3 regions of the Diplocloster hominis genome follow, and region 2 is predicted to be linked to each of the others. Evidence: predicted binding sites of a transcription regulator. Region 2 holds the regulator's gene; each other region holds the start of a gene.

What was found. The regulator Rex, encoded in region 2, represses fermentation and respiration genes when NADH is low (regulators of the CRP and FNR family bind a similar motif). The targets are predictions, from matches to a motif close to ATTGTTAANTANTTAACAAT.
Positions count from the first base shown of each region.
Region 1: the regulator Rex is predicted to act here: its motif matches at 5,398-5,417, upstream of gap (type I glyceraldehyde-3-phosphate dehydrogenase).
Region 3: the regulator Rex is predicted to act here: its motif matches at 2,941-2,960, upstream of ABC831_RS22995 (oxidoreductase).

Region 1 covers NZ_JAWDIY010000019.1:365-10,485, reverse strand. The annotation lists gene gpmI (2,3-bisphosphoglycerate-independent phosphoglycerate mutase) at 1-1,366, opposite strand, end outside; gene ABC831_RS16885 (DUF4854 domain-containing protein) at 1,525-1,932, opposite strand; gene tpiA (triose-phosphate isomerase) at 2,207-2,959, opposite strand; gene ABC831_RS16875 (phosphoglycerate kinase) at 2,978-4,168, opposite strand; gene gap (type I glyceraldehyde-3-phosphate dehydrogenase) at 4,300-5,313, opposite strand; gene ABC831_RS16865 (toxic anion resistance protein) at 5,539-6,678, opposite strand; gene ABC831_RS16860 (vWA domain-containing protein) at 6,691-8,376, opposite strand; gene ABC831_RS16855 (hypothetical protein) at 8,389-9,123, opposite strand.
Region 2 covers NZ_JAWDIY010000047.1:3,797-13,917, reverse strand. The annotation lists gene alr (alanine racemase) at 1-137, opposite strand, end outside; gene ABC831_RS24145 (NAD(P)H-hydrate dehydratase) at 261-1,748, opposite strand; gene ABC831_RS24140 (redox-sensing transcriptional repressor Rex) at 1,749-2,411, opposite strand; gene ABC831_RS24135 (ABC-F family ATP-binding cassette domain-containing protein) at 2,608-4,518, shown strand; partial or broken gene ABC831_RS26600 (DeoR family transcriptional regulator) at 4,657-4,854, shown strand; gene ABC831_RS24130 (DeoR/GlpR family DNA-binding transcription regulator) at 4,840-5,457, shown strand; gene ABC831_RS24125 (beta-L-arabinofuranosidase domain-containing protein) at 6,059-10,121, shown strand, end outside.
Region 3 covers NZ_JAWDIY010000040.1:33,163-43,283, reverse strand. The annotation lists gene ABC831_RS23010 (radical SAM/SPASM domain-containing protein) at 1-917, opposite strand, end outside; gene ABC831_RS23005 (hypothetical protein) at 944-1,174, opposite strand; gene ABC831_RS23000 (MBL fold metallo-hydrolase) at 1,229-1,960, opposite strand; gene ABC831_RS22995 (oxidoreductase) at 3,027-5,294, shown strand; gene ABC831_RS22990 (aconitase X) at 5,342-6,625, shown strand; gene ABC831_RS22985 (aconitase X swivel domain-containing protein) at 6,622-7,068, shown strand; gene ABC831_RS22980 (SDR family oxidoreductase) at 7,200-8,165, shown strand; gene ABC831_RS22975 (hypothetical protein) at 8,304-8,654, opposite strand; gene ABC831_RS22970 (RpnC/YadD family protein) at 8,669-9,328, opposite strand; gene ABC831_RS22965 (MalY/PatB family protein) at 9,844-10,121, opposite strand, start outside.

The DNA.
Region 1 (10,121 bases), on a different contig from region 2:
CACCGGTATTGTAATCCACTAGTTGTTCCGCGTTTCCGTGATCGGCGCAGATGAACATCTGTCCGTTTACTTCCATTAAAGCGTCATAGGCTTTTCCCACACATTCGTCTACTGCTTCCACCGCTTTGATGGCAGCTGCTTCCACGCCGGTATGGCCTACCATGTCGGGGTTGGCAAAGTTTATAATGATGACATCATATTTGTCTGATTTGATCGCCTCTACCAGCTTATCGGCTACTTTATAAGCGCTCATTTCGGGCTGGAGATCGTAGGTGGCAACCTTGGGGGATTTTACCAGAATTCTGTCTTCTCCCTTATTGGGCTCCTCTACTCCGCCGTTGAAAAAGAAAGTTACATGCGCGTATTTTTCTGTCTCCGCGATTCTGGCCTGTGTCATACCGTGAGCGGCCAGGAATTCGCCGAAAGTGTTGGTAATCTCTACTTTATGGAAAGCGACGGTCTTGTTCGGGATCGTAACATCGTATTCGGTAAAGCAAATGTAGGTGAGATCCAGTCTCTTCTCCCGCTCAAATCCGCTGAAATCATTATCACAGAAAGCTCTTGTTATTTCTCTCGCTCTGTCCGGGCGGAAATTGAAAAAGATAACAGAATCTTTCTCCTGTATCGTGGCTACCGGTTGTCCATTTTTCACTACTACGGCCGGAAGGACAAATTCATCATTCTTGCCTTCATCATAGGAATTCTGCACTGCTTCAGGCGCGCTGCCTGCCGGTACTCCTTCGCCCTTTGCGAGCGCTTTGTAGGCCAGTTCCACACGGTCCCAACGGTTATCACGGTCCATCGCGTAGTAGCGTCCCATGACCGTAGCGATCTCACCGACACCGATTTCTTCCATCTTCGCTTCTAACTGTTCCACATAGCCCTTTCCGGATGCCGGAGGAGTATCTCTTCCATCCAGGAAACAGTGGACATACACCTTATTGAGGCCATGCTGTTTTGCCAGCTCCAAAAGGCCGTACAGATGGGTGTTATGGCTGTGTACACCACCGTCTGACAGGAGTCCGAACATGTGAAGGGCGGAATCATTCGCCTTACAGTTTTCTACAGCTTTTAACAATGCCTCATTTTTAAAGAAGTCTCCGTCCTGGATTTCTTTCGTAATCCTGGTCAGCTCCTGATAGACAATCCGGCCTGCTCCCATATTCAGGTGACCCACTTCGGAGTTACCCATCTGGCCGTCCGGAAGACCCACTGCCATACCACTGGCATTTCCTTGTACAAACGGATATTCTGACATTAACTTGTCCATAACCGGGGTGTTAGCCTCAGCAACCGCATTTCCATCTTTACGGTCATTTAATCCGTAACCATCTAAGATCATTAATACAGTTGGTTTTTTACTCATTTTGATTGCTCCTTTTCTATAATCACATCGTTATCAATATAACACATATCCTATGCCAATTACAAGGAAATACGAAAAATATCCTGTCAATCAGGCTTTATAGCATATCTTGGCCTCATCGACAGGATATTTTATTTTCTTAGTCTATAATCTGCTGATTATTCCGGTGCGTATTCTTTAGAGAAAATCTCCGTTCCATCGTTATTCAGATACTTCACTACAACAGCCGGATTATCGACTTTTACTTCTTTTTTCAGTTCTTCAGCCACCTGGACAAAAGCATCTTTCTGCTGGTCCATTGCGGCTTCAAGGGATTCTGCCATGCCTGTCGCATCCACCTGCTGATCCAAAGTATATTCATAAATCAGCTTATCGCCATCGGCTTTTATATCGATGCTCATCCCGGAGCCTGTCAGAGATTCTCTGACGGTCTCAAGTTCTGTCTGCATTTCATCGGAAGCGATAAAATCATCCAGATTATCGAACTTCTTTCCACATCCTACAACGGTTAATGTCATAGCAAGGATCATAGCCATGACGATGATACGTGACACTTTCTGTTTCATTTTCTTTACCTCTCTTTTTTAGTTTATGTAATTTTTGCATCTCCTGACAGGTTACGAGCCGTTTTATCCTACAATGTCAGAATGAAATTAGGAGCGCTTTTCTTTGAAATATACAAAATCTCCTGCCAATGAGTCCTCCGCATATCGCTCGTCCTCACTGACAGGATATTCTTTTCTCTTTCGTATAATTATTTATCAGAACGCTTGCTCTATCATCAGCTCTTCACGATGTCGAAAGGGATGCAAAGGATTACCAGTTGAAAATGAAAGATTATTATTTATTATAATTCACAATCTTTCCAAAATCAGGCTTTAAGGAAGCTCCGCCTACCAGGCCGCCGTCGATATCGCTCTGGGCAAACAGTTCGGGAGCGCTGGAAGCGGATACGCTGCCGCCGTACTGGATACGGATGGCCGCTGCGGTAGCTTCGTCATAGATCTCGCCGATGCATACGCGGATCGCCGCGCATACTTCCTGAGCCTGCTCTGTGGTAGCGACTTTGCCGGTTCCGATCGCCCAGATAGGTTCGTAAGCGATCACTGCGGTCTTCGCCTGATCTGCAGTTACATTCAGGAAAGCGATCTTGATCTGCTGACGGATCCAGTCTATGGTGATACCCTGCTCTCTCTGGGTTAAGGATTCCCCGCAGCAGATGATCGGGGTCAGGCCGTGCTCGAATGCTTTCAGGACTTTTTTGTTGACAGTTTCATCGGTCTCCGCGAAGTATTCTCTTCTCTCGGAATGTCCGATAATCACATATTTTACTCCTACATCGGTCAGCATGTTGGGAGCGATCTCGCCTGTGTAAGCGCCGCTCTCTTCATAATACATGTTCTCTGCCCCGATCTGGATGTTGCTTCCCTTGGCTGCCTCCAGGCAGGGAATGATATCGATAGCAGGTACGCAGAATACTACGTCTACCTCTTCGTTTGCCACCAGGGGTTTTAACTCATTTACTAATGCAACGGCCTCACTGGGGGTTTTGTTCATTTTCCAGTTGCCTGCGATAATCTTTTTACGCATGATATAATTCTCCTTTTCACTTTATTTGTCGTTGGCTGCCACTACTCCGGGAAGTTCCTTGCCTTCCAGGAATTCTAAGGAAGCGCCGCCGCCTGTGGAAATATGGGTCATCTTATCCCCGAAGCCCAGCTGGTTCACTGCCGCTGCGGAATCCCCGCCGCCGATGATGGTGGTCGCATCCAGATCAGCCAGAGCTTTCGCTACCGCAATGGTTCCGGCCGCGAAGTTGGACATCTCGAATACACCCATGGGGCCATTCCATACGACAGTCTTAGCATCTTTTAAAGCATCCGCGTACAGAGCCTGGGTCTTCGGTCCGATATCCAGACCCATCTCGTCAGCAGCCAGGCTGCCTTCCACTACACGGAAGGCAGCATCGTTGGAGAACTCTTTCGCTGCCACGGTATCTACAGGCAGTAATAACTTCACGCCTTTTTCTTTTGCTTTATCGATCATCTCTTTTGCGTAATCCAGGTAATCATCCTCAACCAGGGATTTCCCGATCTCTTCGCCCTGTGCCTTCGCAAAAGTATAGCACATGCCGCCGCCGATGATCAGGGTATCAACTTTGTCCAGCAGGTTGTTGATGACGGAGATCTTGCTGGAAACTTTGGAGCCGCCCAGGATAGCCACGAAAGGTCTTTTCGGATTATCTACCGCATTGCCCAGGAAGTCGATCTCTTTTTGCATCAGGTAGCCCACAACCGCGGTGTCCACGTACTGGGTAACCCCTACATTGGAGCAATGCGCACGGTGAGCGGTACCGAACGCGTCGTTTACAAACACGTCACACAGGGAAGCCAAGTCTTTGCTGAAGGCCTCGCCGTTCTTGGTCTCTTCCGCTCTGTAACGGGTATTTTCCAATAATACAACGTCGCCGTCTTTCATAGCTTCCACAGCAGCTTTCGCATTGGGGCCTACCACTTCGGGATCAGCGGCAAATTTTACTTCCTGTCCCAGCAGCTCGGTCAGTCTTTTGGCCACAGGCGCCAGGGATAATTCCGGCTTCGGCTCACCCTTCGGTTTTCCAAGGTGGGAGCAAAGGATCACTCTTCCGCCGTCGGCAATTAATTTCTTAATCGTGGGCAGAGCAGCTACCAGACGGTTCTCATCAGTGATTTTTCCTTCCTGTAACGGTACGTTAAAATCGCAGCGGCAGAGAACTCTTTTGCCTTTTACGTTGATGTCATCTACAGATTTTTTGTTTAACATAGTATATTCCTCCTCGAATCGCAAATTTTACGTTTTTGTAGGTAATAAAACCGAAAAACGGGTCCGGCCCTTCGTTAGACCGGACCCATAATCGGATCTTACATATTGATATTCGTTTCTCCGACGGATAATTAAGCTAATTCAGAGAAGTATTTGATGGTTCTGACCATCTGGCTGGTGTAGGAGTTCTCATTGTCATACCAGGATACACATTTCACTAATGTGTTGCCGTCTCCCATATCCATAACCGTGGTCTGAGTAGCATCGAACAGAGAACCATAGGTAATTCCGATGATATCGGAGGATACCAGCTCGTCCTCGGTATATCCGAAGGAATCAGAAGCTGCTGCCTTCATAGCTGCGTTGATGTCATCTTTGGATACAACACCTTCACAAACAGCTACTAACTGGGTCAGGGAACCTGTGGGAACAGGAACACGCTGTGCACAGCCGTCTAATACGCCGTTTAATTCAGGAATAACAAGGCCGATCGCTTTTGCAGCGCCGGTGGAGTTGGGAACGATGTTCACAGCTGCGGCACGGGCTCTTCTCAAATCGCCTTTTCTCTGAGGTCCGTCCAGAGTCATCTGATCTCCGGTGTAAGCGTGGATCGTGGTCATATAACCTTTTTTGATCTTCGCTAATTTGTTCAGAGTGTCTGCCATGGGAGCCAGGCAGTTGGTGGTACAGGAAGCAGCGGAGATAACGGTATCTTCTGCTTTCAGTGTGTCTTCGTTTACGCTGTATACGATGGTAGGAAGGTCGTTTCCTGCAGGAGCAGAGATAACAACTTTTCTGGCACCAGCTTTAATATGAGCTTCGGATTTTGCTTTGGAAGTAAAGAAACCGGTACATTCCAGAACAACGTCTACACTCAGCTCGCCCCAAGGCAATTCTTCGGGATTGGCTTTTGCGTAGATTTTGATCTCATGGCCGTCTACAACGATAGAATCTTCTTTTGCTTCAACCTTGTCAGCTAACGCATATCTTCCCTGTGCGGAATCATATTTTAATAAGTGTGCCAGCATTTTGGGGCTGGTTAAATCATTGATTGCAACAACTTCATAACCTTCTGCGCCGAACATCTGTCTGAAAGCAAGACGACCGATACGTCCAAATCCGTTAATAGCTACTTTTACTGCCATAGTTTTAATTCCTCCTAAAGTTTATTAATTACCCTCACTGTATGAAACAGCAGTGAATTCTTGAGTTTCCAACGATCAAAGGCGATTGTTAAAGAAATCTCAACCTATTTGATATTCTACATAATTTGTCCAGAAAATTCAAGTGCTATTTAAAAATAATTGAATCCTCACCGAAGATTGGCTAATCCGCAGAATCCATGGGCCTTTTTGTCCCTTTCTCCGGTATTATTGCATAAGTGCATTTCCCTCTTCCATCTGCCGGATCTTCTTTTCCCCGGAGTCGGTCAGGGTTTTCAGCCCGTCGATCACGCTCTTCATCTGCGGCAGCGCCTGCTGCTTATAGGCGTTGATCGCGTCAAAGGCATCAAAGGTGTCCGCGAACGCGGATCTTAAGTCATCCACAGAGAGGCTGGCCTCCATGGAACGCTGCTGGATCTGGGCCCCCTGTTCTTTTAACATCCGGGCCGTGCCGGCGATCATGCTGCTGGTGGTTTTATTTAACGCTTCCACCTTCTCCATCACGATCTTCTGATTATACAGGGCGGAAGCTACCGTCACCGCCACCCGTAGAGCCGATACCGTCACATTCTGCGCCCGTTCCACCGCGCGGATCAGTTCCTTGTTATTCCTGCGCAGAATCTCCATCGCTACGATTCCCTGCTGGTTCACCGCCAGCAGCTGTTGGAAATCCATGATCTTCTGCCTGAGCGGGAACTGGATCTCCTCCTCGGCAAATTTAATCTTCTCCGCCTCCATATTGGCCGCCTTCGCGTTGTCGATCTCTTCTGTCAGCGCGTCATCCATCCGGATACCCAGCTCGATATTCTGATTCAGCTTGATCGTCAGATCCCGCATGGCCACCTGTTCGATCTCCAGCGTGGTATTGTCCCTCTTCAGGATATTCTTTCCTTTTTCCAGGGATTCCAGGATATCGTGGATCATATCATCCGCTTTCTGGAATCTGGCGAAATAATTCCGGATCGGGTTGAAAATCTTACCCAGCACCCCTTCCCTGGTAAAGTCCAGAGCGGACGGGTCCAGCTCTTTCATCTTCTGCTGCAGTTCCACCAGGCCGGTTACCACCTCACCGTTCTGAGAACCCATCTTGCTGAGTTCCCCGATCCGTACCTGAAGCAGTTCATTCTTCTTTCGGGACTGGGTAACCACATCCACGCCAAAGGATTCGATGGAATCCACATATTTTCTTCTGTCCGCCAAAGATCCCAGGTCTACCGCCAGCGCTTCCCGCGCATTCTGCTTTGCCGCATCCAGGATCAGTTCTTTTTTCTCCTGGGTGGGCGCGATCTCCTGCACCACCTCTTTCTCGATCACCTTTGTATCCGGTATTTCCATTGAAAATGCCATCCGTTCACCCTCCTACATCTGTGCGTTAAACAAGTTTTTCAGCTTATAGATTACATCATCTGTCTCCGCGTTGATACTGGCGGCCTCATTAATGGAGGATATCTTCTCCAGCGCCGCGATATCCGCATTGTAGCCGATCGTATATACAGGAATCGAATAAGTCTCCAGAATATCCCTGACATCATTCAGACTGTAACCCGTGTTGGAATCCCCATCACTTAACACAAACAGCATAGGCTTCGCATCCGGGTGTTCCGCCAGCGCCTTCTCCAGCATATCGACACCGACAGCGATCCCGTCAAAGGTAGCGGTACCGCCTGTAGCGATCAGGTCGGATATAGCCCCTTTAAAATAGGCCTGCTGGTTCAGGTCGAACTGCCCTACCGGCAGATTCACATACACATCATTATTATAGGAAACCATACCCACATAGTGGTCCGACTTTATATACTGCATGCTGTTGATCATGGATTCCTTCAGCATATTAAGCGGCGCTCCGTCCATACTGCCCGAGATATCGATGACGAACACGGCCACAATCGGCGTTCCCACGTCCTTATTTTCCTTCCAGAGCTTCTGGGCCTTAATCAACGTATCCCCGTCGAATTCCGGTGTCTCACTGACATACTCATCCATATAATTAAATCCGTACTCCGATGCCAGCTTCTGATTTTCATCATTCAGGCAGAAATCCTTAAACATATTCAGCAGCTGCTTCTTATCCTCCGATAAGGTTCCCACTGCGTACAGCGGCTCGTCATGGCGTACTCCAAACGGCGTGAAGATATATTCCCTCTTCAGATCCGGGAGGTTCGCATAGCTTTGGTATTCCAGAATAAATCCGTCCAGCGCCCCCGACTCCGCAGCGTCCCGCATCTGCATCGTCGTGTAGGAGACAAACGGGATATTCGTCTGGAAGCTGTTAAAGCCCTCCACCGCCGTATCGCTTAAAATATTATTATTATCGTATGTATAAAGGGTATTTACCAGGAAATTCAGCCCCGCGGAACTGGCAAAGGGATTCGTATATCCCATGATAATCTCCGCGTCAATAGTCGCCTGGGTAATCGTCTTCATATTAATCGCGCCATACTTATCCATCAGCGCATTGTATTTTTCTTCTTTCAGGAGCACTCCGGCCACATTTCCTGCCAGCCGGTCCGTCAGCATTTCCACCGGCACTCCCTCAGCCTTAATCATCTCCCCCCAGAACGTGTTCGACGGGGAAATCGCATCCGGTACATATTTTCCGGAAGAAATATATTCCACCGCCGTTCCGGAAGAAACATTCCGTACCGCCACAGAAACCGGCTGTCCGTTCACCTCATACCCCTGCTGGTTAAACTTCTGCGCCACCTCGTTAAACCATCCGTCCGTTCCGTCCCCGGCCTTCTCCGGCGAAGACAGAATCTCCACATACAGCTCCGTAGCCGGCTGTACAGTCAGCGGATAAGTATCAATATCCGGCAGTTCATCCTGCAAAGAAGTCGTACTAAGCTCCACCGCCTCTTTCCTGGCCGGCACCTCCTTCGGCTCGATCCTCTTCACCATCTTCTCAAGCTTCTTGTCCGCGGACTCCTGGGAAATGGCGGACGATGATTTCCCAATATTCCTGGTCAAAAACAGACCGCCCAGCACCGCCGCAAACACCAGAATACCGACCGCGGCAATGATCACAATACCCTTATTCTTCTTCATGCCCATTCTCCTCTACTTGTAATATTTTGTATGCTCAATCAGGCTGTTAATCTCCTGAATCGCCGGCAGCTCCTCCAGCGTGCCGCCTTCCATATCATCCAGCTTCGAGATCTCCAGTATCAGCCCATCCAGCTTCAGCAGAATATCTTCATTCCTATCAATCGCAGTGTGCACATAATCGATATGTTCCTTACAGATCTTAAGCATCTTCTCCGTACTCTCCGCCGCCTTTCCCGACGTCCCTCTTAACGCATTCCGGTACTCCTCCTCATCAAACAGATTGATCCGGTTAATCATCTTCTTCACATTATCATAAAAAATCTCCGACGCGCCCCGCATCGCATTCTGAAACTGCTGATAAGCCATCTCCCCCTCTGTAAAATACTGAAGCAAAATAACATTCAGCACTTCCGTCTTTTTCATCATCTTCTCAATGCATCTCACCATATGGTCCGTCTCATCCTCAAAAGTCCTCTTTGCAGAGTCCTTAAGCACATCCAGATAATCCTCCGGCTTCGCGAACTCATCCTTCCGGTAGATCTGTGTCTTATTCCCCTTAAAAATAATCCTGTAATTCCCATAACAAAAAACGAGCAGGCTCACCACAACTATCGTAATACACAAGGCCCGCACGATCAGACTCTGGCTCCCCCACAGGTTCAGCATCCCCTCCGAAAAAACCACAATATTAAAAAGCACTATCCCCAAATTCAAACACACCAATTTCACTATCTGTTTCTGCGACAACACAAGACCTCCCTGAAGCTTTTCTCCCTGATCCTAGCACTTGAACTGCTATGCCTTCAATTATAAAGCACCCCTAAAAACATTACAAGCTTATTTTCCGGAATTGGGTCAGGGATGAAAGGGGCTGGGGAATTCGGTCCGGGAAGATCGGGGAGCGGCCAAGGGCTGGCGGGGCGGGGGACAATCTCGTGGGGCAAAATCGCTTCGGACGGACCTAAGAATGGGTAACTCCGATGGAGGGAGAACCTCTTATTGGCAGGGCCCGGAACAAACTCGCCAAAGGACGGCTCGGACAGTGTTCCAGGCCCTGCGAGGTTCTCCCACCATCTGCGTAACCCATTCTAAGGCCCGCCCTCAAGCGATTTTGCCCCACGAGATTGTCCCCCGCCCCGCCAGCCCTTGGCCGCTCCCCGATCTTCCCTGCATTGGTACAGGCTGATATTCATGTTCTGACAATGGTTATATTGATTTTGGTTATTCTACTTTGGTTATTTTAACTTTGGTAAAGCAGGTTCTATATGCGGGTATGGGTTTGAAGAATTTCAGTTGCATATCTGTCTTTATGAAAACTATGAATGGTCTGATATTCATTTTGGGATCAATCGGGGAGACTGTCCGAAAACTCAGGCAACAAAAAAATTGCACAAATATTTCAGAAAAACGTAATATATGAAGCCTGAAAGTCTGATATGAGTACTTAAAACAATAAATCAGGGTTTATATACGCAGGAAATCAAAATATGAATGATACAATTTGTCAGATGTACTTTAGTTTTCGGACAGTCTGAGAGGAGGGAGTGTGGATGGAGACAGGGATAGATATAAACATCGGTATCGGTATAGTTTTAGATTTAGCTTTAGCTTTAGCTTTTGTGTTATATAAAAGTTAATAGATTTACTGGCATCGAACTATGTAGTCTGGTGGATTATAATCTGTCGATTTTCTTTTGGGTACAGTTCGTACGATTCCGCACTTGAATCTCAGGCCTCACCAAAGC
Region 2 (10,121 bases):
GCGCCATGACCATAACCATCCGTTTTCACAACGGCAATCACAGACGTACCCGGCGATAAATTTCTGTGCATCTGTTCCATATTATATGCAACTGCATCCAAGTTCACTTCTGCAAACACCCTGCTGTAAGTTTTCATGCTTTCCTCCAGTGCCGCATTATCTGCGGCTTAATTCAGGTATGGTGTATCCATTTCCTCCAGTGCCGCATGATCTGCGGCTAAAATTCAGGTATGGTGTATCCGTTTCCTCCAGTGCCGCATTTACTGCGGTTTTAATATTTCCGAAATGCTATCCACCAGGTCATGTGCCATCAGACTGTACATTCCGCACTTTTTTGCCGCGGCATCTCCAGCCAATCCATGCAGAAACACTCCAAAAGCTGCCGCCTCCTCCACCTGCATATGCTGGGCAATCAGTCCCGCAATCACCCCAGTCAGAACGTCCCCTGATCCGCCGGTGGCCATTCCGTTATTACCGGTCCGGTTGATATAGAGCCTCTGATCCGGTGCGGCCACAACCGTTCTGGCATCTTTCAGAACACAGGTCAACCCATTCTCCCCCGCAAACTCTCCGGCGGTATTCAATAGATCTGATGAGATATCCGATATCTCTTTACCCGTCAGCCGGCTCATCTCTCCCAGATGAGGCGTTATGATGACCTGCTGCTTATGGTTCTTAAGCCATTCCGGATGCCCGGCCAGCAGGTTCAGACCATCCGCATCAATAATCAGGGGTATCTGCGCATTTTTCATTATATATTCCAAAACCCGCAGCGCGGTAAAGCTTCTTCCAAGGCCGGGTCCCACTACGGCCACATCGGCCCATCTGAGGCTTTCCTTCAATGCTTCCAGGGAAGCTTCCTCTTCCCTATAAGTAGTCAGCACCGCTTCCGGAATCAGATTCTGCAGAATATGGCGGTTTGTCTCACCGGTATAGATCCGTACCAGTCCGGCCCCCGTCCGATACGCAGCCTTTGCTGAGAAATAAGCCGCTCCGGCCATGTTGACCGATCCGCCCACCAGAAGAACCTTTCCAAAAGAACCCTTATTCGAATACGCCGGCCGCATCGGCAGACGCTTAAGATCTTCTTTCCCATACGTATACACACGGGGAGGCTTCTCCAGTCCCCGGCAGTTAATTCCGATATCCTGCACCGTTACTCTGCCTGCATATCCGGCTCCCGGATACAGCAGCAGGCCTATCTTCTCATATGCAAACGTCACCGTGGCATCCGCTTTTACCGCAGCGCCCATCACACGGCCGTTATCCGCGTTAATGCCGGAGGGCACATCCACGGACAGAACAAAGGCTCCTGACTCATTCACCTGCCGGATACACTGCGCATAATCACCTGTCACCTCTCTGGTAAGTCCGATGCCGAAAATAGCATCCACTATCATAGTATATTCCGACAAAGGCATTTTGCTTACCGGTTCCAGCCCAATTGCACGTAAAATTCCCAACTGTGCAGCCGCCTGGGCAGAACACCTCTCCTCCTGACCCGTCAGATACACATCCACCGGTATTCCCTTTTCATGGAGGAGTCTGGCCACTGCCATGCCGTCTCCCCCGTTATTCCCTGTACCGCACACCACCAGGACCCGCTTAAGATCACAGCCGCAGGACAAGGCCTCCCGAACTACAGCTAGAGCTGCCCTTTCCATCAGTACCATGGAGGGCAGCCCTACTTTTTCAATCGTATAGTTGTCACAGCATTTCATTTCCTGAGAGTTCAATAAATACTTCAATTATTTCTTCCCCTTTATCTCCTGCTTATGCTCTTCCTCATATCTGGTCAGATTATAAGACAGACGCATAATGCTCTCGGAGAGATGTACATTCTCCACCATCACACCTTCCGGAACATTCAGATCCGTATGTGCAAAATTCCAGATCGCGCGGACGCCGTAAGAAATCAGCCGGTCGGCCACTTCCGTAGCGCTCGTCTTTGGAAGCGTCAGCGTCGCTATCTGAATGTCATTCTCCTTAATAAACTCTTCCATCTGTTCCATGGGCATAATTGGAATCCCCCGGACTGTCCTGCCGGACAGCTTCGGATTAATATCAAAGATCCCTTTTACAATAAATCCCCGTTTTTCAAATGCCGGATAATTAGCCAACGCCTGACCCAGATTTCCTCCGCCGATAATGATGACATTATGTTTCTTATCCAGTCCCAGCAGGCGTCCGATCTCATCGTATAAATATTTAACATTATAACCATATCCCTGCTGGCCAAACCCACCGAAATTATTCAAATCCTGGCGTATCTGCGACGCCGTCACCCTCATCCGTTCGCTCAGTTCATTGGAAGAAATCCGCTCTACGCCGCTTTCCATCAATTCTCCCAGATAACGATAATATCTTGGCAGCCTGCGAATAACCGCCTTTGAAATTTCCTTCTCTTCCACGGTACTTCCTCCTAGCTCATATCATGCTTCCATTATATAATATCTGCCAAATTATTGTCAAACCTTATTGGGGAAAGTTGGGAATTGGTTGGCGGCGCCAAATATAAGAAACTATTGAATGGAACCGGCCGTCAGGTTATAATGGTTTCAACTGTATGTGCGGAATACAGAGTTTGGACGAAAGGACTGGGTAGGTATGATATTAGCTTGCCAGAGTATACATAAGGCTTTTGGAGAGGAAACGATTCTTTCAGATATTTCTTTTCATATAGAAGAAAAAGAAAAAGCGGCGATCGTGGGAAATAATGGGGTCGGGAAATCCACGCTGCTTAAAATTATCGTAGGGGAGCTGACGGCGGATTCCGGGGAAGTGGTGATGGCGAAGGGAAAAACCCTTGGGTATCTGGCACAGCATCAGGAGCTGATCAGCGGGCGCAGCATTTATGAGGAATTGTTGTCGGTGAAACAAGATATCCTGGATATGGAACAGCGGATCCGGCAGATTGAGATCGATATGAAATCAGTGGAGGGGGATGCGCTGGAGGAGTTGATGGGGACTTATACCAGGCTGACCCATGAGTTTGAGTTGAAAAACGGGTATGCTTATAAAAGTGAGATCACAGGGGTTTTAAAAGGGCTCGGGTTCGGGGAGGAGGACTTTGATAAAGAGGTGGACACGCTCTCGGGCGGCCAGAAGACCCGGGTGTCTTTAGGAAGGCTTCTGCTGTCCAACCCGGATATCCTGCTGCTGGATGAGCCGACAAACCATTTGGATATGCAGTCGATCACCTGGCTTGAGACTTATCTGAAAGGGTATCCGGGGGCCGTGATTCTGGTAGCCCATGACCGGTATTTTCTGAACAGGATCGTGACGAAGGTGGTTGAACTGGAACGGACGAAAGCGACGGTCTATCAGGGAAATTATACGGATTTTGCCCGGAAGAAGGCGATGCTGCGGGACGCGCTGGTGAAACAGTATCTGAATCAGCAGCGGGAACGCAAGCACCAGGAAGATGTGATCGCGAAGCTGCGTTCTTTTAATCGGGAGAAATCCATCCGCAGAGCGGAAAGCAGGGAGAAGCTTCTGAATAAGATGGAGGTGCTGGAAAAACCGGCGGAGGATACCGCCCAGATGAGGATACATCTGGAGCCCAGGATTACCAGCGGGAATGACGTGCTGTCGGTGGAGAATCTTTCGAAGTCGTTCCCTCCTCTTGAGTTATTCCGTGGGATTCACTTTGATATCAAGCGGGGAGAACGGGTCGCGCTTATTGGAAATAATGGCACAGGAAAGACTACGATTCTAAAGATTATTAACGGTCTGCTTCCAGCGGACGAAGGGGATATTATTCTGGGGACGAATGTGCAGATCGGTTATTATGATCAGGAACATCATGTTCTGCATATGGAGAAGACTCTGTTCGAGGAATTGTCGGATACCTATCCGGATTTGAATAATACCCAGATCCGGAATGTGCTGGCGGCATTTTTATTTACCGGAGATGATGTATTCAAGAGGATCGGGGATCTGAGCGGCGGGGAGCGGGGCCGGGTGTCCCTGGCTAAGCTGATGCTCTCCGAGGCCAATTTTCTGATTCTGGATGAGCCCACCAACCATTTGGATATCGCTTCCAAGGAAATTCTGGAAAACGCTTTGAAGCAGTATACCGGCACGGTGTTTTATGTTTCTCACGACCGGTATTTTATCAATGAGACGGCTACCCGGATTCTGGATTTGACCGGCCAGACTCTGGTCAATTATATTGGTAACTATGATTATTATCTATCGAAACGGGATGAGTTAACACAGATCTATGCAGGCACAACCGATATGGAGGATGACGGATATTCGGTATCAGAAAACAAACTTACCTGGCAGCAGCAGAAAGAGGAACAGGCCAGAATCCGGAAACGCGAAAATGATCTGCGCAGAATAGAAGAGCAGATCACAGAGCTGGAAACCAGGGACGCACAGATTGACCGGCTGCTGACTTTGGAGGAGATCTATACGGATGTGGAACAATGTATCTTATTAAATAAGGAAAAAACCGATATCTCAGGGCAATTGGAAAAACTAATGATAAGCTGGGAGGAGTTAGCCGAATAGCTGAAAAAATAATTGATCAAAGCTTGATGCCTACCTGATTGTTTCATCGCTAATTGTAAGTTTTTGTCATCCAACTGATCACTCATTGACATTTTAATACAATTTATATAACATTTTTTGTGAAGACAAAAGGAATATCTTTCTAGTGATACATGGGAGGAATATCAAGTGGTATTGACAGAACGATATTGCCAAATACTGGAGTATATTCAGGAAAAAAAGGCTGTAACGGTGCAGCAGCTTTGTAAGGAATTATATGCCAGTCCGGCAACAATCAGACGGGATTTAACTACATTAGAAAAATACCATTTGATACATCGAGTGCATGGTGGGGCTATTCTATATGAAAGTGGTAATACAGAACCCGCCTCATCTATTCGCCAGACCAAGAATATCACAGTCAAGAAAAGAATCGGTGATTTGGCCAGCGTGTTAGTGAAAGATTACAGCACGGTTTTTCTGGATTGCAGTACGACGGTTTACTACGCGGCTATGAGTCTGACACAGATGCAGAAGCTTACGGTGGTTACGAATGGTTTGAGCTGTGCGCAGTTTTTGTCTCAACAGACAGATTGGGATATTTTCTTTCCGTCCGGCAAAGTGGAGAGTCAGATGGGAAGTACCACCGGGAGCGATACAATATTGGCATTATCCAAATTTTATGCGGATTTTGCCATCATATCCTGCACCGGGCTGATCCCCGACGGGATTACGGAAGCCAGCGTCGATCAGTCCCGCTATAAGCTGGCCATGCTGGAAAACTCCCAGACCCGGATTCTGCTGTGTGACAGCACAAAATTCGGAAGCCGTTATTTCAGCAGGACCTGCGGTTTTGATTACATAGACTATCTGGTGACGGACATTAAGCCTCCGCCGGAATATTTCGAGTTGTTTGAGAAAAATAATTGCCAGATTATTTATCCCGAAGAAGATGAATAATCTACTCTGATTGAATAGCTTCTATTTTTTATATAGAGGCTGTTTTTTTATTGCTATGAGCACTTGTGCCCGTATTTTGGGCACTTACGTGCGATGCATAAAAAATAGTCAGCGAGGCTTTTTCGAGCGCTACTATTTTTTGTTGCTATGAGCACTTGTGCCCGTATTTTGGGCACTTACGTGCGATGCATGAAAAATAGTCAGCGAGGCTTTTTCGAGCGCTACTATTTTTTATTGCTATGAGCACTTCCGTGGAAAGAAATAATTATTCCTGCGTGATCATTTCTAATCGTTACGTGATCGTTTTCTGATCGCATGTAAGTATTTCTCATACTGTCGCTCTCGCATTGACTTTTCCCCTGATATCTACTAAATTTTTAAATATAAACAAATTGTTAAGGGACTGTTAAAACTTTTTTGTAATTATTTTACAATAGTTTTATTAATAATTTTGTTAAATTACATCGATGTAACTTATAAATCAATCCTAACATGACGGAGGGTGATCATTTTTACGGAGACAAAAGTAATCAATTATTTAACGTTTTATTTAACGTTTTTTAGCAGCGTAACAATTTTATAACTTATGAGGAGGTTTTTTATGAACCGAATGTTACGGAAGAGTATCAGTTTGTTACTGTCCGCCGCCGTGTTATTGCCGTCAGTCCTGACCACCGGCTTAACGGCTAAGGCAGAACCCTCAGCCGCTTTATCTTTTAAGGAAGTCTGGGGAATGGACGGTATATCAGGTGAGGATTTATCAAATTCTATCGCAGACCCGTTTGGAATGCTCCGTGATGGAAAATACTCCTGGTCTCTCGGTGAAGGAGCCGGTGTAAACGCAAGCAATGCTCTGGCCTTTACAGACCTGGCAGGAGAAGGTGCTTACAGCGATTGCGATCTACGTTATCATATGCTGCCGGAAGGTACCAAAAATACCGACTGGAGCGGAGCACAGGAATTATGGTTTTACGCTGATATGAGCAGTTTTGGTTCTGAATCAAGTCAGATCCGGTTTGCATTTCAGGAAGAAATGTTTAAATCAGACGGCAGCGGCAATGGCCTCCATGCTCTCGCATTAAGAAATGGGGCAGCCTACGGAACCAACGATGGCAGCGGTTGGAAAAGCGGAACCGTCAGCGACAGCTGTGTAAACCTGGAACCTGGTTTCCGGGGCTGGGTCAGAATTCCTCTGGACAGTTCCACATTCAGCGCTTACTGGATGGGTGATGACACGCTGTATCTCAAAAATGTAAATCAGTTGAATATGCATATAAATGGGAACGGAACCACACAGAATAAAACAGCTTTGATTGACAGCATCGGTGTGGTCGGTAATTTCGACGATGGAACTTCTCTTCCTACGGATACCCCGCCTACGATCCAGCAGGCCTGGAGTATTGAAGATATGGATGACTCCATACTCACTGTTGCCGAAGGCGGTATGCTTGGAGATTATTCCGGTATGTCGTTAGGAGATGCTCCTACCTGTGGTTTATCTGTAGCGGCAGGTAAAGGTGTGGACGGTTCCAATGCTTTAGCATGGTCAAGCCTGAACACCCGTGACTGGTATGGAGATCTGGATTTCAAACTCCCTGGGGCACCGGGAGCTGTTATGGACTGGAGAGGTGCAACCGAAGCATGGTTTTACGCGGATGCATCAGAGTTTGGTGATTCTGCCCAAATTCATTTCGCTTTCCAGGAAGGCACCCATGATGATGTCCTTCATGCAATGGAACTGAAATCCGGAGTGGTTTTCTACGTACAGAACGGGGACTCCTGGCAGACCAAAACAGTCGATGACAATCATATGATCGTTCTGGATCCCGGATTCAGCGGCTGGGTACGCGTTCCGTTAAATAACAGGACCTGGTCTCAGTATTTTAGCACCCACGGGGAAGATGACGGCAATTTATACTTACATAATGTGAACCAGCTAAATATGCGCGTGAACGGCAGTGACGCCAATGTCGGCACATCGATCTATTTCGATGCGTTCTCCTTTGTCGGCGACGTAGGCGGCTCTGAGCTTCCTGTAAAGTCTAACGATAACCCGGCTGACGTTCCTGTGTTCAATGATACCATTACAGGCGATCCGAATCTGAGCTGCTACAAAAACAGCGCCACATCCATCACAGACTGCAGCGCCACCAGTGCAAATGGCAGCCCCGTCAGTTATCGCATCGCTTCGGCGCCTCAGAACGGACAGGCATTCATTAACGCATCCAATGGAACTCTGGTGTACACACCCAACGCCGGTTATTCCGGTCCTGACAGCTTCGTCATCAGCGCCACGGATAATGTATTCCGGACTGCTTCTTTGGTTCTGAATGTAAACGTCAGTGAAGAAACCGATCCCGAACAGGGTGAAGTAATAGAACCTACAGATCCCGAATATCCGAAAGACGACGAGATTCCTATGAATCCTCCGCTCATGGCTCCGGATACCAAACGTGCTTCCAGCCATTTAACCGACCTGAATCTGGAAGGTTACGTAGGCGGAAATATCCAGGGGAATATTGACAACTGGCTGCTGCATGCGTTAGAAGACAACCCGAATATTATTGAACAGATCATAAGCACCGGAACTTCAAACCAAAATCCGACCTTAGCCTCTGTTCTGGGCGACGCATTCGGAATGTTAAGCGGGAGTACCTACCGGCTTACACTGGCAACCACCGGTGGAGACGGAAAAACGATTCAATGGAATCACAATAAACTTGCTCCGAAAAATGAGTACAATGATATAGATATCAAATTCGGCAGCGATCCCAAAGCGACTACGGACTGGAGCGGAGCAAAAGAAATATGGTTCCAGCTAAATGCCACTGAATTAACGGAAGGCACCCTGGATATCCGCTTTGCTTTCGAGGAAAGTAATACCTCCACAGATAATGGCCGGGAATCCTGGCAGTTAAGAGAAGGCCAGACCATCCGTCTGTGTGCAGACGGCACGAACTGGACAGATATTAAAGTAAATGCAAACCGCACTTTTTCCGTACCGGCAGGCTTCAACGGCTGGGTAAATATTCCATTCAGTGCCGATTCATTCGAAGTATACTGGTCTGAAAAAGGCTCAAACGATGTGATCGACCTGAAAGATGTTCACCAGTTCCAGATGCATTTCAAAGGGAATGACAATACCTTAGGAAAGAACTTCTACTTTGATAACTTCTCTATCGTTGGAGATGTAAACGGTTCTGCTGATTCCCCTGCTCCCATGACCGGTACTGAAACCTTTAAAACCGTATGGGATCTGGAAAATATCCGGGAAGGCGGAAACGACTATACCGGCGCATTAGTACCCTGGTACAGTGAATTCCCCGGCAAGCTCTTAACGGGAATGGCCTATACCTACCGCTTATCCGATGATCCGGCTCTCCTGGAGGCCGGCAATAAATTGGTCGAAGAATTAACCAACGCGCAGGGCGAGGATGGATACCTGGGTATCTACACAGGCAGCGCCCGTATGGGCGGCAATGGAGCGAACTGGGATGTATGGAATCACTATCACTGCATCTACGGCCTCTATGACTGGTACCGGCTGACCGGCAACGAAACTGCATTAAAAACTGCGATAAAGGCCGCTGATTATATCTATGAATATTTCGTAGAAGGCGGAAAGACCTTTGACTCCGCAGGCAGCCAGACCATGAACCTTGGTATCAGCCACGTATTCGCACTGCTGTACCAGTATACCGGTGACACCAGGTATCTGAATACGGCGAAACAGATCATCGTGGAAGACTGGCCGAAATCCGGTGACTGGTTAAACAACGCCCAGGCAGGCAAAGAATACTATGAGTCCAAACTGCCCAGATGGGAAGCATTACATACGATTATCACACTTGGCTTATTATATGAGATTGAGGGAGATCCGATTTATTATACCGCGCTGGAGGATATCTGGTGGAGTATCGCTAAGACCGACCGCCATAATGACGGCGGATTCACCAGCGGCGAGCAGGCTGTAGGCGATCCTTACAACACAGGCGCCATCGAAACCTGCTGTACCATCTCCTGGATGGCACTTGGAACAGAATATCTCCAGCTGTCGAAGAATTCTTATGTAGCAGATGAATTAGAGCTCTCCTATTTCAACGGAATGTTAGGCTCTCTGTTGGAAGACGACAAATATGTAACTTACAATACTCCCATGGACGGCAGAAAAGTGGCCTCTCAGGTCGACATTGCCTTCCAGTACAACTCCGGTTCCCCTGACTTTAACTGCTGCCAGGCAAATGCCAGCCGCGGTTTGGGTGAACTTTCCCAGTGGGGCGTAATCGGAAATGATACGGACCTGTATCTGAATTACTACGGTCCTTCCGCAGCAAGCACTCTGACCCCCGGCGGAAATGCCATCACCATTAAGCAGGAAACCGAATATCCGAAGGATGGCGCGATTAAGATCACTCTGGATATGGCGAAAAATGAAGCATTCAACTTTAACTTACGTATCCCGGTTTGGTCCTACACGAATGCGGTCAAGGTCAACGGCGAGGAAATGAAGAATGTAGTTCCCGGCGAATATTACACCATCAACAGAGAATGGAAAGACGGCGACATAATCGAGCTGGATCTGGAAATGAGCGTTCACTACTGGCTGGGCGAGAAAAACTACAAAGGTTATTCTTCCGTCTACTATGGCCCTATCCTGTTAGCTC
Region 3 (10,121 bases), on a different contig from region 2:
CATTTACATTCTTTACACTCCTCATCCATTTCAAGCGATGGCTCCAGATACCCTCTGGCTATATCCGAATTTCTCATATCCGAAAAACTGTCTGTATTGACATTCCCCAGCCGGTACCGGTCCACCACATAGAAATCACAGGGATACACATCCCCGTTGGCTTCGACTACGGTCTGGACACTGCACCTTCCGCACATATTACAGCTCTCAGGCGCAAAACCCTTCAGGATTCCCACCCAGTTCTCGAACTGCCGGATATACACATATTTACCATGCACAAAATCCTCATACCACAGATCAAACAATTCCTTTAACGCATCGCCCAGCTTAACCGACGTCAGCGAGTACACCTCATTTCCCTTATCCTCTCCCAGAGGATCCAGGCAGGGAATATACTGATGATACCAGATCTCCTTCTCCGTCAGGAATCGGTAGATGTCTCTTATCTTCGGCGAGTTGGAACCGGTAAGAACGGTAAGCGCATTAAACTCGATCCCGTGCTTCTTAAGCTTCCGTATGGTGGACCATACAGGCTGGAATGTGCTGATGCCACCCGGCCCATGGCGGTGCATGTCCTGGCAGCTCTTAGGCCCGTCCAGGGATACACCCACCAGGAATTCATGTTTCTTCAAAAAAGGAAACCATTCCTCCCCCAGATCAAACCCATTGGTCTGAATCGCATAGCTGATCCGCAGCCCTTTCTTATTATACTGTTCCACGGCCGACACAAAATGCTGAAAAAAAGGAAGGCCGGCCAGCGTCGGCTCTCCGCCCTGAAAGGCGAAGGTACATTGGTCCTCCGCCTCTTCCAGGGCTTTTTTCACCATATGTTCTACTGTGTCCGCTTCCATGTAACCATAAGAATATTGTTCCCGTTTCTTCGCCTCATCACAATAAAAACAATAATCGCAGTGCATATTGCAATTTGATGATGCTGGCTTTATCAACAGATATAAAGGGGGCATCGTCTCTTCTTCCTCTCTTCCTTTTTAACAGCCAATCTTTTACCGTAATCATTTAGAGCGTATCTTTCACAGCATTTCATTTTTACCTCCATGCGTACGTTTTCCCGCACATATAGGGATACCTTTACAGGTTCTCTTAACCCATGCCCTTCAGGCGGGTTTGCAGCAAAGCTGCAAAATAAAGGATGGGCGGACATCTTTTTGTTCAACCTTTATACTACTATTTCCGCTCAGCATCTCTTGGAAAATTTCTATTTTCAATTTTAAACTTGAAATGTCTCGCCCTCGCGCGTAATCTCTTCCACCCGCTCACGATAAGGCTCAGAGCACTCAAGTGAGAGCAGCTTGGGGATCACGGAATAATCTCCCCAGAAATGCATAGGAAATGCCTTACCGGCATCCGCTGTTCTCATAAACACATCGAATCCCCAGAAAAACCGCTCCTCCTGCCTGGGGTCCAGCGGCAGAAATGCGGCATCAAAGTGCCTGCCCTCCAGCTTTTTCATTTCCCGCTTAAAGTTTTCCTCCATGCGTCGCTCATCCTCGTCGCTTTCACCTTCCCAGGACCACCAGTTCAGATCACCGGCATGATAAATACAGCGGTCTCCCGCACTGACAAGGAAAGCCACGCCTTCATCCGTGGAGGTCAGGGTTTCCACCGTCAGGCTCGCTTCCCCCGGGCCTTTCAGGACCTGTACTGCATTTTTGCCTATATATAAAATATGTTCCCTGGCCTTTACCGGTATATTCCTGCGTTCCATATATTTTTCGTTCATTCGGGTATCCGATGACAACAGATAGGTTACATCCGGATACTGGTCCGCCAGGGCAAAGATATCCGTATTGAAATGATCGTGATGCTTGTGGCTGACAAATATATAAATCGGTTTTGCGCCCGTAAATTGAGGGATCGTTCCCTGATAATAATCAAATATGAATATGGCCTCCGGCAGTTCTACGGAGAAACCGCTGTGACCGATGTAGGTAATTTTCATTATTGTAATTCCTTTCTTTATTGTAACCGGATTACATGGGGTGCTCATGACTATGTGGATAGCTGTTTAGGTTCCGGTTTTTTATTCCAGTATACAATGCTTATGTGTTTTATGACATTTTAGACTTGATCCGGTATATTCAACACACACTTGCCTGTATGAGCAGTGACACCAACCCGAAAATCTATGGAGCAGGGCCTGTTCATTTCAATCCACACCGCCTGCATCGGGCAGTGACAGCAAAACCAAACAAATTATTAGTCATTCCCAATCCACTTTCAAGCTAATTGCCCAAAACAAATCACCTTATCAACCAAATCAAAATCCATATCCCTCATAAACCATCATTTTCCCAGTGCGAATCTCCCGACAATTTCATGTTCACTTCCGTTTCGTACCTAATCAGAGCTATATAAAGCAACACACAACTGTCTAATTAAACTCCATATGTCAAAAACACCTTTATTGTCATTTATATTTTAACACACTACGCCATATAGGTCTATTTATAATAAATTTGCAATGTCTGGCACAATAACAGTTTGTCATCTAATCCGGTACACTAAATCACCTAATCATCCCCATCATGAACACAATACAGCATGTATCCGCTCACAGCAAGTCCCCCCCACAGACTGTCCGAAAACCAGGGCGCAGCCCACCAGGTATTTGCACGGCACGGACTTGCCCTATGAGGACCCGGCAGGGAGATTTCATTTAGATTTTACTGGGTAACAGCCTTAAGTGAGACAGGGGATCACAGACACCACTCTCTCCGCCGAGTACCCATAGGGCAAGTCTGTACCGGGCAAACACCCAGGTGGGCAGCGCCCTGGTTTTCGGACAGTCTCCCAACATATAACGCACACGCTCTCATAACTAAATTCGAAGTTTTTCGCCCAGCATTCCCCATCACCCCGCACCAAAGAAGCAATACCAAAATATATTTAATCCAAAACTCCCGCTGTACCGGCAGTCTTATTGTTAAATATTTGACATCCTCCATCAACCCAGATACAATCATAATAGAAGAATAATCGTTCTCTAGAGAAGGAGGAATTCCCCCATGAAAACAGATGCTCTTGTGCAACGACTGGTAGACAGCTACGGCAGCTGGGTCACCGACGGCTCCGACGCCCAGACAGGCTGTGCCGGAATGACACAGAATCTCTACCCTTACACCTCGTTATTTTCCCCGATCCAGATCAACCGCATGACCGTCAAGAACCGGCTGGTAATGGCTCCCATGGGAAATATCGATATGTGTGAGGAGACAGGCAGGCCCAACGACAAGATGCTCCAATACTTTTTCGCCCGGGCAAAGGGCGGAACCGGTCTGCTGACCACCGGCCTGGTACCGATCAGCCACGGTATTGATCATTCCATCACCGAACTGGGCAAGCTGACCTATTTCCCCCGGATCGACCGGAGCCGCACCGTGTTCGCGGGCTGGCGGGATCTGGCGGAAGGCGTCCATGTCTACGGGGCCAGAATCTTCGTTCAGCTGACTGCCGGACTGGGACGTGTAGGAAATCCCCAATGCCTGATCAATGAGTTAAAATTCCCGGTCAGCGCATCCTTCAATCCCAATTTTTATATGTCCCAGATCCCCTGCATGCGACTGTCCGGACATAAAATCAAGAAAATTATTAAGAACACCGGTCAGGCCGCGGCGGACGCCAAAGCCGCCGGGCTGGACGGCGTCTATCTGCACGGCCATGAGGGCTATCTCATGGAACAGCTTACCAATCCTGCGTTCAATCACCGGAAGCTTGGGCATTTTGCAGACTGGCAGGCGTTCGGATTGGACTCGGTCCGAGAGATCCGCAAAAGGGTCGGCGGCGACTATCCGGTCATGTACCGGATCGATCTGTCCCTTGCCCTGAATGAAACCTACGGGGACACCATGGAGAAAAATCCGTTAAAGAAATTCAAAAACGGACGGACCGTGGAAATGACTCTGGACTACATGAAGCATCTGGTGGAAGCCGGTGTGGACATTTTCGATGTGGATCTGGGCTGCTACGACAACTGGTGGCTGCCCCATCCTCCTGCCGGAATGCCTGCAGGCTGTTTCCTGGACGTAGCCCAGGCCGTCAAACAATATTTCTCTGAACACGATATCCGATCAAACGCAGGAGTCCCGGTTCCGGTAGTCGCCGTAGGCAAACTGGGTTACCCGGATCTGGCGGAACAGGCGCTGCGGGATGAGAAATGTGATATGGTCATGCTGGGACGTCCTCTTCTGGCCGATCCCGACTGGCCCCGCAAGGCCTATTCCGGGCATGTGGAGGATATCATCCCCTGCATCGGCTGTCAGGAGGGCTGTATCAATGAATTCGTGGACGGCGGCCACCCTCAGTGCGCGGTCAACGCCCGGACTTCCTTCGAGCATCTTCTGCCGGAAGTCCCGCCGGTTCCCACAAAGCCAAAGAAAATCGCCGTAGTCGGAGGGGGACCCGCTGGTGTCAACTTCGCCATTACAGCGGCGGGACGCGGGCATCAGGTGACCTTGTTCGAAAAAGAGGACCGACTGGGCGGAAAGCTGATCCCCGGCTCCGTACCAAAGATCAAATTTGACCTGGATAACTACCGCCTATATCTGGAACGTCAGGCCATCAAGGCTGCGTCCGGCGGAAATCTGACCCTTTGTCTGAACACCGAAGTCAGTCCCGAACAGCTGCAGCGGGAACAATATGACAGCGTTCTTTTTGCTACCGGCACCAAACCCTTTGCTCTGCCAATACCGGGCATCGACGGGGCGCCCACGGTGGAAGCCACCGATCTTCTCTGCCATCCGGAAAAGCTTGGCAGCGCCCGAAAAGTCCTTGTCGTCGGCGGTGGTGTGGTCGGATGCGAAACCGCATATTGGCTGAGTTATGAGCACAACTGCGAGGTAACCGTAGCGGAAATGACCAGTTACTTCATGGACGGTACCTGTACCGCCAACCGGGGGCATCTGATCCACTATATGAAGCAGGCGGGCGTCACCTTACTGAACTGCTGCAAGGTTGTATCTTTCCACGGCAGTGAGGTGACCGTGGAACAAAATATTTCCAAAGGGGTACCCGATCCCTACATAACCTGGCAGCCAATCCTGCCAAAAAATATAGAGAATCCTCTGGCCCCCAAACTGGGCACCGAAACTGCTCGGAAAGTCCTGAACGCGGATCTGATCGTTCTGGCCGCCGGCGGTCGGGAGGACGTTTCCCTGTTCCTGGAAGCACAGAAAAACCGTATCGCCCCGGAGCTCTACCAGATCGGGGACAGTTTTGCTCCCGGCAAGGTTCTGGAGGCCGTAAGAGCTGCCTATATGCTTGGCAGCAAAATTTAATTTGCGGTCTGTCCTATTATTATATTGAATAAGAAAGGGGAACACTTATGGCATCCATGCAGTTAACAAACGAAGAACAGGATATGCTGGACGGCCGACAGGGAGAAGCTATGGCTAAGGTAATGAAAACTCTGGTCATGTACGGTGAAACCTTCGGCGCCTCCAAAATGGTGCCTGTCACCGGCAAATACGGCCATCTGGTCACCAGTTTCGGCCTCTCCGTCCTGGACCCGGTGTACGGTCTGATGGACGAACTGATCAAAGGCGGAGCATTATCCAAACAGCAATTCAGTATCGATCCCCGCCCGCTGGATAAGAATGTCCCATGTAATCTGATCCAGAAACTATTTTTCAAGGTCATGTACTCCAAACAGGAGATGTATGAAGGGCAGCTGACACAGCTCGGCCTTCTGAACAATGATCCTTTCACCTGCGCCTGTTATTTTGACGAGGTAGGCAATACGCCTGAGGAGGGGGAAGTCCTCTCCTGGGCGGAAAGCAGCGCCGTCGTCTACGCCAACAGTGTTCTGGGAGCCAGATGCAACCGGAACTCCGGTATCATCGAACTGTTCGGCAGTGTCGCCGGCCGGGTTCCGTACTTCGGCCTGCTGACTGACGAGGGAAGGCAGGCCGACTGGATCGTGGAAATCCGGACCGCTAAGAAACCGGAAGCCCAGGTTCTGGGCAGCGCCATCGGCATGAAGGTAATGGAAGATGTCCCTTACATCAAGGGGTTGGACCGCTGGCTGGGTACAAATCTGAATCAGGACGCCAGGGATTATCTGAAAGATATGGGCGCCGCCACCGCATCCAATGGGGCAGTTGGGCTGTATCATATCGAAAATCTGACACCTGAGGCCGTCCGCTTAAGTGACTCACTGATCAACCCCGGCGCCCGAACTTATGTGATCGACGATGCTGAACTGGAACGGGTACAGAGGGAATACCCCTGTGTCTGGAAAGATCCGGCGGCGGCTCCAAAGCTCTGTTTTATCGGATGTCCGCATTTATCCTATGACCAGCTGGTTCATTGGAGCCAGGTGCTGCCAGAGTCCTTGCGTCAGGCTGGCCGCAAAAAGGTGGCGGTTCCAACCGTAATGACTACGTCCCCGGCAGTACTTAAGAAATTTACAGATACGCCGGAGGCTGTCCGTTTAAGGGAGGCCGGTGTTGTCCTCAGCTATATCTGTCCATTGATGTATATGAATAATCCGATGTGCGGGAAAATGCCGGTTATCACCAGTTCCAATAAGCTCCGCACATACACCAGCGCCCGGTATTTCCGGGACGAACAGATACTCACTTACCTTTCGAAAGGAGGCAGCTTATGACAAGGACATTTAAGGGCCGGCCGGTTGTTCCTGGCCAGGTAACCGCTGAAGCGCTGGTCACCCGCGCTGGTTTTAACACGCTGGCCAGTTTTCAGAAAAGCCTCATGTTCGGTGACAAGAACGCTACCTGTTCGGATCAGAATAATCCGGATCTCTATGAAAAACAGATGGCGGGCAAGGCTCTGTGTCTGCCTCAGACCATCGGCTCCACCACCGGAGGTATGGTTTTGTATACAGCTGCTTCTATGCACCGGCAGCCGGCATGCCTGCTCTTTTCCAAACCAATCGATTCCCTGGCCGCCGCGGGTGCTATCCTGGCGGATGTATGGACGGACCAGTCCATGCCCACCGTGGATAACCTGGGGGAAGAGTTCCTGGAATATGTAGATACAGGGATGAAAATCACGGTAGAGGATGATGGCACGGTTACCGTGGAATCTTAGCGCTGGAAGAGGGAAATATAATACTGCTCCTCAGACAGGTGACGGATCAATCGATATCATCAGCGCTGTTAGTCAGGACAGGAACATATCCGTACATCAGAAAGAATCGTGGATTCTTCCGGGAGGTTTTTATGGACGAACTAAATCAAAATAACGGAAAGCAGATGTATGATTACAGAATTAATGAGGCTGGGGATAAGAAAAAAACAGACCGGAATACAAAAATCATGGTTACAGGCGCCAATGGATTTCTCGGGTCCCGGCTGGCTGATTATCTTCACAAATCCTGTACGGTGTACCGGATCGGGCATTCCCAGATAGACATTACGGACCGCCGGGAAGTAGCGGACGCCGTAAGGGAAATGCAGCCGGATTTTGTGATTCACTGCGCCGCCCTGTCTGATGTGGGATTCTGTGAAGAGCATCCGTCTCTTTGCGAGCAAGTGAATGTCATAGGGCCGCTGTATCTGGCTGAGGCCTGTAAGGCAAACAAAGCCCGGTTTGTTTTTATGAGTTCTGATCAGATTTACCATAACAGCACTGCGGCGGCGGCGAACCGGGAAGAGGATACCGTGGAACCCACTAATATCTATGGAATCTGTAAGCTGCGGGCAGAACAGGAGCTCCTGGCTCTGCTGCCGGATACGGTCTGTCTGCGACTGTCCTGGATGTACGACCTGCCGGTGCTTGGAAAACGGACACACCGCAATCTGCTGCTGCAGCTTCTGGAGGCTCTGATTCGAAATGAGGAGCTTACGCTTCCTGTCTATGATTTCCGGGGGATTACCTGGGTACGGGAGGTCGTAACCGGGATCGAGAAGGCACTATTGATACCAGGCGGGATTTATAATTTCGGAAGTGCAAATGAGTTTAGTACCTTTGAAACTGTACAAAAGTGGATGGATGTGCTCGGCTGCGGGAAACGCAGGGATCTGCTGGCCGCGGATGAGACAAGGTTCAGGGACCGGCCCAGAAATCTTAGGATCGATAACCGCAAAATTGAGGACTTCGGAATCCGGTTCTCTGATTCGGTTTGTGGTTTGAAACGGTGTTTGGAAGATTATGGGATCGCTGCTTCTTCCGTATCCGGCAATTGAACGACTTAAGAATCTGTAACAAAACGGAAGGATAATACCCGGAAAAGGCCGGAACTTTTAAGTTTGCCGGTCTTTTTCGGAGATATCCTTCCTTGTTTTCAGAGCCAGCAAAAACCGCATATTAGTATCTATGTTGTTTCAGAGATCTGTTTCATAGTCAAGACCAGCCATTTTTGTAAATTCCTTTAAGGAAGAGGCTTTTTTTGCCGCTTTCATCCATTTATTTAAAATCCTGAAATCGTGCTCTTCCTTAATCCGGCGCTCCAACGTCTCCGGTATTGTAAAGTCTTCAAGAAGCAAAAGGATACCTTCTATTTTTCCTTCTATTTTTCCTTTTCTTTCGCCTTCCTCTTCTGCTTCCTTGCGGTTCACTGCAATATCCATCTCACGGCTGTATTCCGTCATCAGCATATTTTCCACCTCCGAGCCATGTTGTTCCAGATAATCTTTTAAGTTATCCTGTTCCTTACTTTTTATCGCTATGAGCACTTAGCGGCTGTCCTTTAGCCGCTTACGTGCGATGCATAAAAAATAGTCAGCGAGGCTTTATCGAGCGTTACTATTTTTATTATAGCCTGCCTGATCGCATCCTGCAACGGCAAACTTTCCTGGTAACTCCGGACCAAGTCTACGAAATAGCTGTATTCTTTTAATGTAGGACACTTATCAAGGAATTCCGGATTTTCTTTATAATTAATGTTAATAACCCTTACCTGGAAATCCAACGGATGCGAGTCTGCGGGGATTCTATAAGCATCTGACAGCATCATCGTATATTCCCGCGGCATCCGGTCCATCCCATTGTAGAAAACCATATAGTTTGGATTCGGAAGCCGTATTAATTTCGAAGAGTATATACCTGCCCCCTTTGTGATTTTCTCATAAAGTCTTGCTATATACATGAAACCCCGCAAAGGCATATTGGGATTCAAGCTACTCTGATGCTCATAAAGATACAGTTCTTCATGAAACGCAAAAGACACATCATTTTTCATATTCATATAAAGTACATTTTCCAGCGTATTCACTTCGATATCCTCCGGGTTATCATAGTGTGTTCCCATGACAGCATTGTACAATTCCAACAGTCTGCCCTTGTCTGAAAATAAATGTATGAACATCCTGTCTTTATAGGTAGTAACCGGCAAAATGGGATCTGGCATAACCTATTCCTCCTGTATAAATGAAACAATTTAAATAGACAGTAATAAATGACCAAACCTGTACAAATGATTTTAATAAATACAAAAAAGGGAATTAGCGCAAGGCAAGAACTGCCTGTACAATTTATACGAATCTAGCAATTAAGAAAATTCTACTAATAGAATAATGGTAAAACCATTAAACTTCAATGTTTTAAATATAAATTATTCTAAAAAATTTGTAAACTTTTCCTACCCGGGGAAATGTTTGACAATCAGGGCACAACCGACAGTGCGATTAGTTAACGCTCTGCTCCCTGGTTTTCGGTTCTCGTACATCCTCCCGGGTGACAAATAAAAAACGTGTTCATTTTAACCAAACTATACATTCACTGCGAGTTCGGTTAAAATGGACACATTCTATACGGCGCTTAGCATCACGATTCTGTTATTGGTCCCTCACACTCAAAAAGAACACTTTCTCATACTCCACTCACGGAAATTATTGGATTGCCGCAGACAATTATCAATATAATTTAAAATTGTTGTGCGATCCTTTCGAAAGCCTCCTGTATCAACGACCTGCGTGTTCCCAGACACACCCGCTCGTATCCGTCTCCATTTTCCGGATCAAAGACACTGCCCGCCTCCAGGATCACGTTCGCCCTGTTGTAGATGCGGTCTCTGATCTCCTCCGCCGTCAGTCCATACCCGCGAAAATCCATCCAGAGAATATAGGTCCCTTCCGGACGTAAGCATTTTACCTTCGGCATCCTCTCTTTCAGAAAGTCCAATACCCATTCGATATTCTCAT